Regions from separate parts of the Streptomyces kordofanensis genome, predicted to be linked through region 2. Evidence: riboswitches for the same ligand, from Rfam matches in the RefSeq annotation. Region 2 holds a riboswitch; the other holds the start of a gene.
What was found. A riboswitch is a leader RNA that binds a small molecule or an ion and turns the genes downstream of it on or off. The one in region 2 is predicted to bind glycine.

Region 1 (4,409 bases), 3.5 Mb from region 2:
CAGGTCCTCGCTCTCGGTCGGCTCGATCATCAGCGTGCCGGCGACCGGGAACGACATGGTCGGCGCGTGGAAGCCGTAGTCGATCAGGCGCTTGGCGATGTCGTCGACGCTGACGCCGGTCTCCTTCGACAGCGGCCGCAGGTCGATGATGCACTCGTGCGCGACGAGACCGCCCGGACCGGTGTACAGCACCGGGAAGTGCGGCTCCAGGCGCTTGGCGATGTAGTTCGCCGCGAGGACGGCGACCTGCGTGGCGCGCTTGAGGCCCTCGCCGCCCATGAGCCGCACGTACGCCCAGGAGATCGGCAGGATGCCGGCCGAACCCCACGGCGCCGCCGAGATCGGGCCGACGCCGGTCTCCGGGCCGGCGGCCGGCTGGAGGGGGTGGTTCGGCAGGTACGGGGCGAGGTGCGAGCGGACCGCGACCGGGCCGACACCGGGACCGCCGCCGCCGTGCGGGATGCAGAACGTCTTGTGCAGGTTCAGGTGCGACACGTCGCCGCCGAACTCGCCGGGCTTCGCCAGGCCGACGAGCGCGTTGAGGTTGGCGCCGTCGACGTAGACCTGGCCGCCCGCCTCGTGGACCCGGGCGCAGATGTCGGCGACGTGCTCCTCGAAGACACCGTGCGTCGACGGATAGGTGATCATCAGCACGGCGAGTTCGTCGCGGTGCCGCTCGATCTTGGCGCGCAGGTCCGCGACGTCGACCTCGCCGTCGTCGGCGGTCTTGACGACGACGACCCTCATCCCCGCCATGACGGCCGAGGCGGCGTTGGTGCCGTGCGCGGAGGACGGGATGAGGCAGACCGTGCGCTGCGCGTCGCCGTTGGCGCGGTGGTAGGCGCGGACGGCGAGGAGGCCCGCGAGCTCGCCCTGCGAACCGGCGTTGGGCTGGATGGACACCTTGTCGTAGCCGGTGATCTCGGCGAGGCGGTCCTCCAGCTCGTGGATGAGCGTGAGGTAGCCCTCGGCCTGCTCCGCCGGGGCGAAGGGGTGCATCTGGCCGAACTCGGGCCAGGTGACCGGCTCCATCTCGGTGGTCGCGTTCAGCTTCATCGTGCAGGAACCGAGCGGGATCATGCCGCGGTCCAGCGCGTAGTCGCGGTCGGCGAGCCTGCGCAGGTACCGCAGCATCGCGGTCTCGGAACGGTGTGCGTGGAAGACCGGGTGGGTCAGGTACGCGTCGGTGCGCAGCAGCGCCTCGGGCAGCGCGTCGGCGGTCCCGGCGTCCAGCGCCTCGATGTCGCCGCTCACGCCGAAGGCGGCCCACACGGCCGAGAGCTGGGCGCGGCCGGTGGTCTCGTCGCAGGCGACGGAGACGTGGTCGGCGTCGACGAGGTGGATGTTGACGCCGTTCCCGCGGGCCGCGGCGACGACCTCGGCGGCCCTGCCGGGCACGCGCGCGGTGACGGTGTCGAAGAAGGCCCCGTGGACGAGCTCGACGCCGCCGGCGCGCAGGCCGGCCGCGAGGACCGCCGCGTACCGGTGGGTGCGCCGGGCGATCTCCTTCAGGCCCTCGGGGCCGTGGTAGACCGCGTACATGCCGGCCATGACGGCGAGGAGCACCTGGGCGGTGCAGATGTTGCTGGTGGCCTTCTCGCGGCGGATGTGCTGCTCGCGGGTCTGGAGGGCGAGGCGGTACGCCTTGTCGCCGTCGGCGTCGACGGAGACGCCGACGAGGCGGCCGGGGAGGCTGCGGGCGAACGTGTCGCGGACGGCCATGTAGCCGGCGTGCGGACCGCCGAAGCCCATCGGGACGCCGAACCGCTGGGTGGTGCCGACGGCGATGTCCGCGCCCAGCTCGCCGGGCGGGGTGAGCAGGGTCAACGCGAGCAGGTCGGCGGCGACGGTGACGACGGCGCCGAGTTCGTGGGCGGCGTCGACCAGCGGCTTGATGTCGCGGACCGCGCCGGACGCGCCCGGGTACTGGAGGAGGACGCCGAAGACGCCGCGCTCGGCGACCTCGGCGGGGATGCCGTCGCCGAGGTCGGCGACGACGACCTCGACGCCGGTCGGCTCGGCGCGGGTCTCGATGACGGCGATCGTCTGCGGCAGGGCGTCGGCGTCGACCAGGAAGACGCCGTCCTTGACCTTGCCGACGCGCCGCGCGAGGGACATGGCCTCGGCGGCGGCGGTGCCCTCGTCGAGGAGGGAGGCGCCGGAGGTGGGCAGACCCGTCAGGTCGGCGACCACGGTCTGGAAGTTGAGCAGCGCCTCCAGACGGCCCTGGGAGATCTCCGGCTGGTACGGGGTGTACGCCGTGTACCAGGCCGGGTTCTCCATGACGTTGCGGAGGATGACCGGCGGGGTGAACGTGCCGTAGTAGCCGAGGCCGATCATCGGGGCCAGGACCCGGTTGCGTCCGGCGAGGTCGCGCAGTTCGGCGAGGACCTCGGCCTCGGTGCGGGCCTCGGGCAGCCCGAGGGCCTCGGCGCTCTTGATCACGTCCGGCACCGCGGCCGCCGTGAGCTCGTCGAGCGAGCCGTAGCCGACCTGCGCGAGCATCTTGGCACGCGCCCCGGCGTCGGGGCCGATGTGGCGCTGCTCGAAGGGGGTGCCCCGCTCGAGCTGGGAGAGCGGAATGCGGTTGGCGGTCATGTACGGGGGCCTCCTGGTCGTAGCGACCTGCGAGGGGCACCTCGGCGCGGGTGCCCGGACGGCCTCCCCCTCTGTCATCTCAACCTGAGAGCTTCGCCGCGCATCCCGGCGGGGTGGCGCGGCTTTCACCGTCGGTGAGGGCGGGTGCCGTCCGACTCCCGCCCTGCTTTCCAGAGTGACCTCGTCCGTGCGGTACAGGGGCCTGAGAGATTCCGGGGAGGATTTGCTCCTTCGGCGCCCCCGGACGATTCCTCCGGAGGACTCTCCCGCACGGGGTCAGCAGCCGTTGCCAGCCTACCAGCGAGGTCACGGGCCGCTTCCTCGAGTGGCCGACGTCACCGTTGTGCCCTTTCGTGGTGTCCGGGGACCAGTCGCGACCGACCGGAGGAACTGTGCAGACCGACATCGACCCGCGCGGCCTGATCGGGCGCAAGGCCTTCGACCGCGACGGCCACAGGATCGGCACGGTGGACGAGGTGTACCTGGACGATGCGACGGGCGTCCCGAAGTGGGCGGCCGTGCGGACGGGACTCTTCGGCCGTGACGCGTTCGTCCCGCTGGAGCCGAGCGGGCTCGTCGACGGCCACCTGCGCGTCCCGTACGGGAAGTCCCTGGTCAAGGACGCACCGGACCTCGGGGTGGGCCGGCACCTCTCGCCGGAACAGGAACTCCGGCTCCACCGGCACTACGACCTGCCCCTGCCGTCCGCACCCTCCCCGGACGTGGGCTCCGACACGCCGGCGGAGGGCAGCGGCTGACCACCCTCCGGCACCAGCGGCAGCGGGTCGGAAGGCTCCAGCTCCGGGTCGTCGGTACGGAAGGTCCGCACCCTGCCGGGCGCCGACCCGGGGCCCTCGAACCGCACGGTGACCCGGCCGAGCCCGCTGCCCTGCACCCACCCGGGCCCGTACACGGAGTGCCGCACGTCGGCTCCGGCGGCCCACCGCCGCTCCCCCGCCGGCTCCCCGCCGCCCGCACCGGCCCCGCCGCCGCCCGGCGCGGGCGGCGGCCCCTGCGGACCGGCGGCGTCCTCCTCCGCCCCCGTGGGGGCCGCCGGCACGTCGCCGCGGGGACCGGACACGGCCCGGGAACCGTCGGCCGACGCCTGGGCGAACAGGTCCTCCTGCGTGAAGTCGGCCAGCCCGCTGACCCCCACACCGAGCAACCGCACCCCGCCCGTCGTGTCGACGGCGTCGAGCAGCCGGGCGGCGGCCTCCCGCACCACCACGGGGTCGTCGGTCGGGCCGCGCAGCGTCTCGGAACGGGTCAGCGTCGAGAAGTCGTACCGCCGCACCTTCAGCACCACCGTGCGCCCCGAGCGACCGGCGGCCCGCAGCCGGCGCACGCACCGCTCGGCGAGCCGTTCCACCTCCCGCCGCACCCGCGCCCGGTCGTGCAGGTCCACGTCGAAGGTGTCCTCCACCGAGACCGACTTGGCGTCCCGCTCCGCCACCACCGGGCGGTCGTCGCGACCCAGCGCCATCGCGTACAGCGACGTCCCGTGCGCCCTGCCCAGGAGCCGTACGAGCTCGTCCTCGCCGGCCTCGACCAGGTCGGCGACCGTCGCCATCCCGGCCCGCCGCAGGTGCTCCTCGGTCGCCGGCCCGACACCGGGCAGCGTCCGCACCCCCATGGGCGCCAGCAGTGCCCGCTCCGTCCCCGGTTCGATGAGCACCAGGCCGTCCGGCTTCGCCCTCTCGGAACCGATCTTCGCCAGCATCTTGGAGCCCGCCAGCCCCACCGATCCGGTCAGCCCGGTCACGAGGCGGATGTCCCGGCGCAGCCGCTCCCCCACCACCCGCGCCCCCTCC
Region 2 (4,409 bases):
CGCCCTCGAAGGGGGCGCTGTTCACCAGGGAGGGGTCGTCCACGACCTCCTGGTTCGCCTCGACGACCTCACCGGTGACCGGCGAGTACAGGTCGCTGACGGACTTGGTGGACTCCAGCTCGCCGCAGGTCTCGCCCGCGGTGACCGTGGCACCGACCTCCGGGAGCTGGACGTACACGACGTCGCCGAGGGCGCTCGCCGCGTGCTCCGTGATGCCGATCGTCGCGACGCCGTCCTCGGCGGGCGACAGCCACTCGTGTTCCTTGCTGTAGCGCAGCTGCTGGGGGTTGCTCATGGTCTGGATTCTCCTGTACGGGCGGGAGTGGTGGTGAACGGGGAGGGGTGCGGGGTCAGACCCGGCACCGCGGGAGCGGCAGCCGCGGGGGTGTCACTTCTGCCGCTTGTAGAACGGCAGCGCCACGACCTCGTACGGCTCGTGGGTACCGCGGACGTCGACGCCCACGCCCGGCGTGCCCGGCGCGGCGTGCTCCGCGTCCACGTACGCCATGGCGATCGGCCTGCCCAGCGTCGGCGACGGGGCGCCCGAGGTGACCTCGCCGACCACCCGGCCGCCGGCGACCACGGACATCCCGGCGCGCGGCACGCGGCGGCCCTCGGCGACCAGGCCGACCAGCCTGCGCGGCGGCGCGGTCTCGGCGCGCGCGGCGGCCTCCTCCAGCGCGGCGCGGCCCACGAAGTCACCGGCCTTCTCGAACTTCACGACCCGGCCCAGGCCCGCGTCGAAGGGGGTCAGGTCGGTCGTCAGCTCGTGCCCGTACAGCGGCATGCCCGCCTCCAGGCGCAGCGTGTCGCGGCAGGACAGGCCGCACGGGATCAGCCCGGCGCCCTCGCCGGCCGCGGTCAGCGCCTTCCACAGGGTCTCGGCGTGCTCCGGCGCGGTGAACAGCTCGAAGCCGTCCTCGCCGGTGTAACCGGTGCGGGCGATCAGCGCCGGGACGCCGGCGACCGTGCCGGGCAGGCCCGCGTAGTACTTCAGGCCGTCCAGGTCGGCGTCGGTGACCGACTTCAGGATGCCGGGGGACTCGGGGCCCTGGACGGCGATCAGCGCGTAGGCGTCGCGGTCGTCGCGGACCTCGGCGTCGAAGCCGGCCGCGCGCTCGGTCAGCGCGTCCAGCACCACCTGGGCGTTGGAGGCGTTGGCGACGACCATGTACTCCTGCTCGGCGAGCCGGTAGACGATCAGGTCGTCGAGGATGCCGCCGTCCTCGCGGCAGATCATCGTGTAGCGGGCGCGGCCCACGCCGACGCCGCCGATGTTGCCGACCAGCGCGTGGTCGAGGAGGTCCGCCGCCTGCGCGCCGGTCACGGTGATCTCACCCATGTGGGAGAGGTCGAACAGGCCGGCCCGGGTGCGGACGGCGGTGTGCTCGTCCCGCTCGCTGCCGTACCGCAGCGGCATGTCCCAGCCGGCGAAGTCGGTCATGGTCGCGCCCAGCGCACGATGCAGCGCATCGAGGGCCGTGCGGCGGGGGAAGTGCTCATGAGGGGGCTCCCAGGTCCGGGGCATGGATGGCGAGGACGGTCCTCCCCATCTGTCATCGGAACCTGAGAGGTTCGCCGTGACCCCTGCCGGGGAGCGGCTTGCACCTTGGGTGGAGCGGCGCCCCGGCGGTGCGGGGAGCGGCTCGCTTTTCAGATCTGCCTCATCCGTGCGGTGCGGGGCCTGAGAGATTCAAGGGAGGAACTTGCTCCTTCGGCGCCCGGGCCGACGACGGCCCGGGACTCTCCCGCACGGATTCGAGCGGCCTGTATGCGGTTGTCGGCGCGCACATCATCGCATGAGGGTCCGGATAGGCAAACCCTCGGCTTGTCGGCAAATCGCTTGCGCCCCATTACCGTTTCTTTACACTCCTTGGGCAGGCTGGGGGGGGGAGCCGAGCTCGGGAGGGGCCATCATGTCGCAGCGGTCCGGCGCGTACGCCACGACCGCGGGAGTGCCGCCGGCGCTGCCCGCCCGCACGACCGCCGCCCCCGTCCTCCGCGACCTCCGCGACCGCGGCGGGCGCGTCCCGCGCGAGCTGGCCTTCGCCGAGGCCGACGTGGTCGTCGTCTCGGGACTACCCGGAAGCGGCAAGTCCACACTCATCCGGCGGATCGCCCCCGACCGCGCCGTCGACTCCCAGGACACCCGCGAACGCTGGGAGGGCCGCGTGCCGCGCCTCCTGCCGTACGCCGCCTACCGCCCCCTCGTCCGCGCCGCCCACTACGCCGGCCTGTGGACCCGGCTGCGCGCCGGCCTCGGCGTCGTCGTCCACGACTGCGGCACGCAGTCCTGGGTGCGCCGCTGGCTCGCCCGCGAGGCCCGCCGCCGGGGCGGCACCCTGCACCTGGTGCTCCTCGACGTCGACCCCGGCACCGCCCGCGAGGGCCAGCGGCAGCGGGGGAGGGGCGTCTCCGCGTACGCCTTCGCCCGGCACCGCAGGGCCGTGGGCCGGCTCGTCCGCGACGCCGAGCAGGGGGTCCTGCCCGGCGGCTGCGGCTCCGCGGTCCTCCTCGACCGCCCGGCGGCCGCGGCCCTGGCCCGCATCCGCTTCCGCTGATCCGCCGGGGGCGGCCCGGCCCCCGCCCGCTAGGGTGCTGCGGCAGGTACCGGAAGACCGGGGAAGGACGCAGGGACACCGTGGACACCGCACCCGCCGCAGTCGACGCCGCATGGCCGTCCAACGAGCTGGAGGAGGTCCTCTCCGCCTCCCTCGGCCAGGGCGCCGCCGGTGCCCGCATCGTCGAGGTCCTCGGCCGCAGCCGGGTCTGGGTGCCCCTGCCCGAGGGCGGCTCCCCCGACGGCGCCGGTCCCGGAGCTCCCGGCCTCGACCTGCCCACGCTGGAGCTGGACGGCCTGCCGTACGTGCCGGTGTTCACCTCCGAGGGCCAGTTCCGCGCCTGCGCCGGCGGCCACATGGCGTACGCCGTCGCCCCCGCCGTCGAGTTCGCCCGCGGGCTGCCGCCGCAGCTCGGTCTCGCCCTCAACCCGGGCGGCACCGTCGGCGCGCCCCTCCCGCCGCCCGCCGTCGCCGAGCTGTGCCGCGCCGGCCGGAGCCCGCTGGAGGGGGCCGCCTCCGGTGCGCGCGTCCGGCTGTTCGAACCCGACTGGCAGGACGACCCCGTCGACTTCCTCTCCGCCGCGAGGGCCGAGTTCGAGGCGACCGGGGCGGTGCTCACCGCCCGGCGCGCCCTCGCCAGCGTCGAGGGGGACCCGCCCGCCCTCTTCGTCGGCGTCCAGCTCCTCTCCCCGGAGGGTTCCGACCGCGCCGCCCCCCTGGACGCCCTCGGCCGCGCCCTGGGCGCCGCTCCCGTGCCGTGGCCGGTCAACCTGGTCCTCCTCGACGTCGCCGACGACCCCGTCGGCGACTGGATGCTCCAAAAGGTGCGCCCCTTCTACCGCCGCGAACCCCTCCCCTGACCGGGCGTCCCCTTAAGCTGGAGCGGAAGTCTGCGAACGAGGGGCGGGATCGGGTGAGCGCGTCAGGCACGGCGGCGGGCGGCGGGGCCTCCCCGGCCGAGCGGAGCCGGGACCTCCGGAAAAGGTCGAGCACATGCTGCGGCAGGTCGCACCCGGGCGCTACGACGCGTACGAGGCGCTGCTCCACGCCCTCGCCGAGGGCCGGGTGTGGATGCTGCTCTGGCACGGCCGGGCCGGCTCCCCCGACGCCCAGTACGGGAAGATGGAGGTCGACGGCCTCGGCTACGCCCCGTGCGTCACCTCCGCCCAGGAACTGGCCCTCTCCGGCTGGAACCGCGCCCACGAGGTGGTCGCCGTCCGCGACGTGGCCCGCGCCCTCTACCCCGACCGGTGGGGTCTCTGGCTCAACCCGCACGCCCCCGGCGGCGGTGTCGGCGTCCCCTGGGCCGATCTGCGGCGGATCGCCACCGGGCTGGACCGCATGCCCGCCGGCCCGCTCCGGCTCTCCGAGCCCGCCGTCGAGCTGCCGCAGTTCTACGCCCTGCTCACCCAGAACGCCCACCGCACCCCCGCCGTGCGCTCCCTGCGCCGGGTCTGGGTGCAGCCGTCCCTCGGCACGCCGTACCTCGCCATCGGCCTCGACCTCTACGGGACGGACCACGCGTCCGTCGAAGCGGTCCGCGCGATGATGCGGCAGTCCGTCGCGGCCGTCCCGGACGGGCTGCCCGTGTCGACGGTCGCCATGTCCGACGGGCACGACCCGGTCGCGATGTGGCTGCGCGCCCACGCCCGCCCCTTCTACGACCGCGAGGCCCACCTCGCCCCGCCCCAGCGCGGAACCGCCTCCTACGGCTACCCCCAGCAGGGCTGACCCCCCGTCCGGAGGGTGCCTCGAAGCCCCCCCGGGGCGGGGGGCTTGTCCGAGATGGGGGCGGTTTGGCGACTGTCCGGGTCTCGACTAGATATCGCCGCTATCCGGACTGTTCTC

Region 1: it holds a riboswitch for glycine, as region 2 does, so the genes downstream of both, gcvP (aminomethyl-transferring glycine dehydrogenase) here and gcvT (glycine cleavage system aminomethyltransferase GcvT) in region 2, are expected to answer to the same signal.

What each region holds. Positions count from the first base shown of each region.
Region 1 covers NZ_CP094264.1:4,773,202-4,777,610, reverse strand. Annotated here, with positions in the region: gene gcvP (aminomethyl-transferring glycine dehydrogenase) at 1-2,598, opposite strand, end outside; glycine riboswitch at 2,779-2,877, opposite strand; gene LUW75_RS21710 (PRC-barrel domain-containing protein) at 2,991-3,356, shown strand; gene LUW75_RS21705 (DNA polymerase IV) at 3,284-4,409, opposite strand, start outside.
Region 2 covers NZ_CP094264.1:1,247,214-1,251,622, reverse strand. Annotated here, with positions in the region: gene gcvH (glycine cleavage system protein GcvH) at 1-295, opposite strand, end outside; gene gcvT (glycine cleavage system aminomethyltransferase GcvT) at 389-1,528, opposite strand; glycine riboswitch at 1,664-1,761, opposite strand; gene LUW75_RS05505 (AAA family ATPase) at 1,917-2,561, shown strand; gene LUW75_RS05500 (enhanced serine sensitivity protein SseB) at 2,642-3,421, shown strand; gene LUW75_RS05495 (enhanced serine sensitivity protein SseB C-terminal domain-containing protein) at 3,555-4,292, shown strand.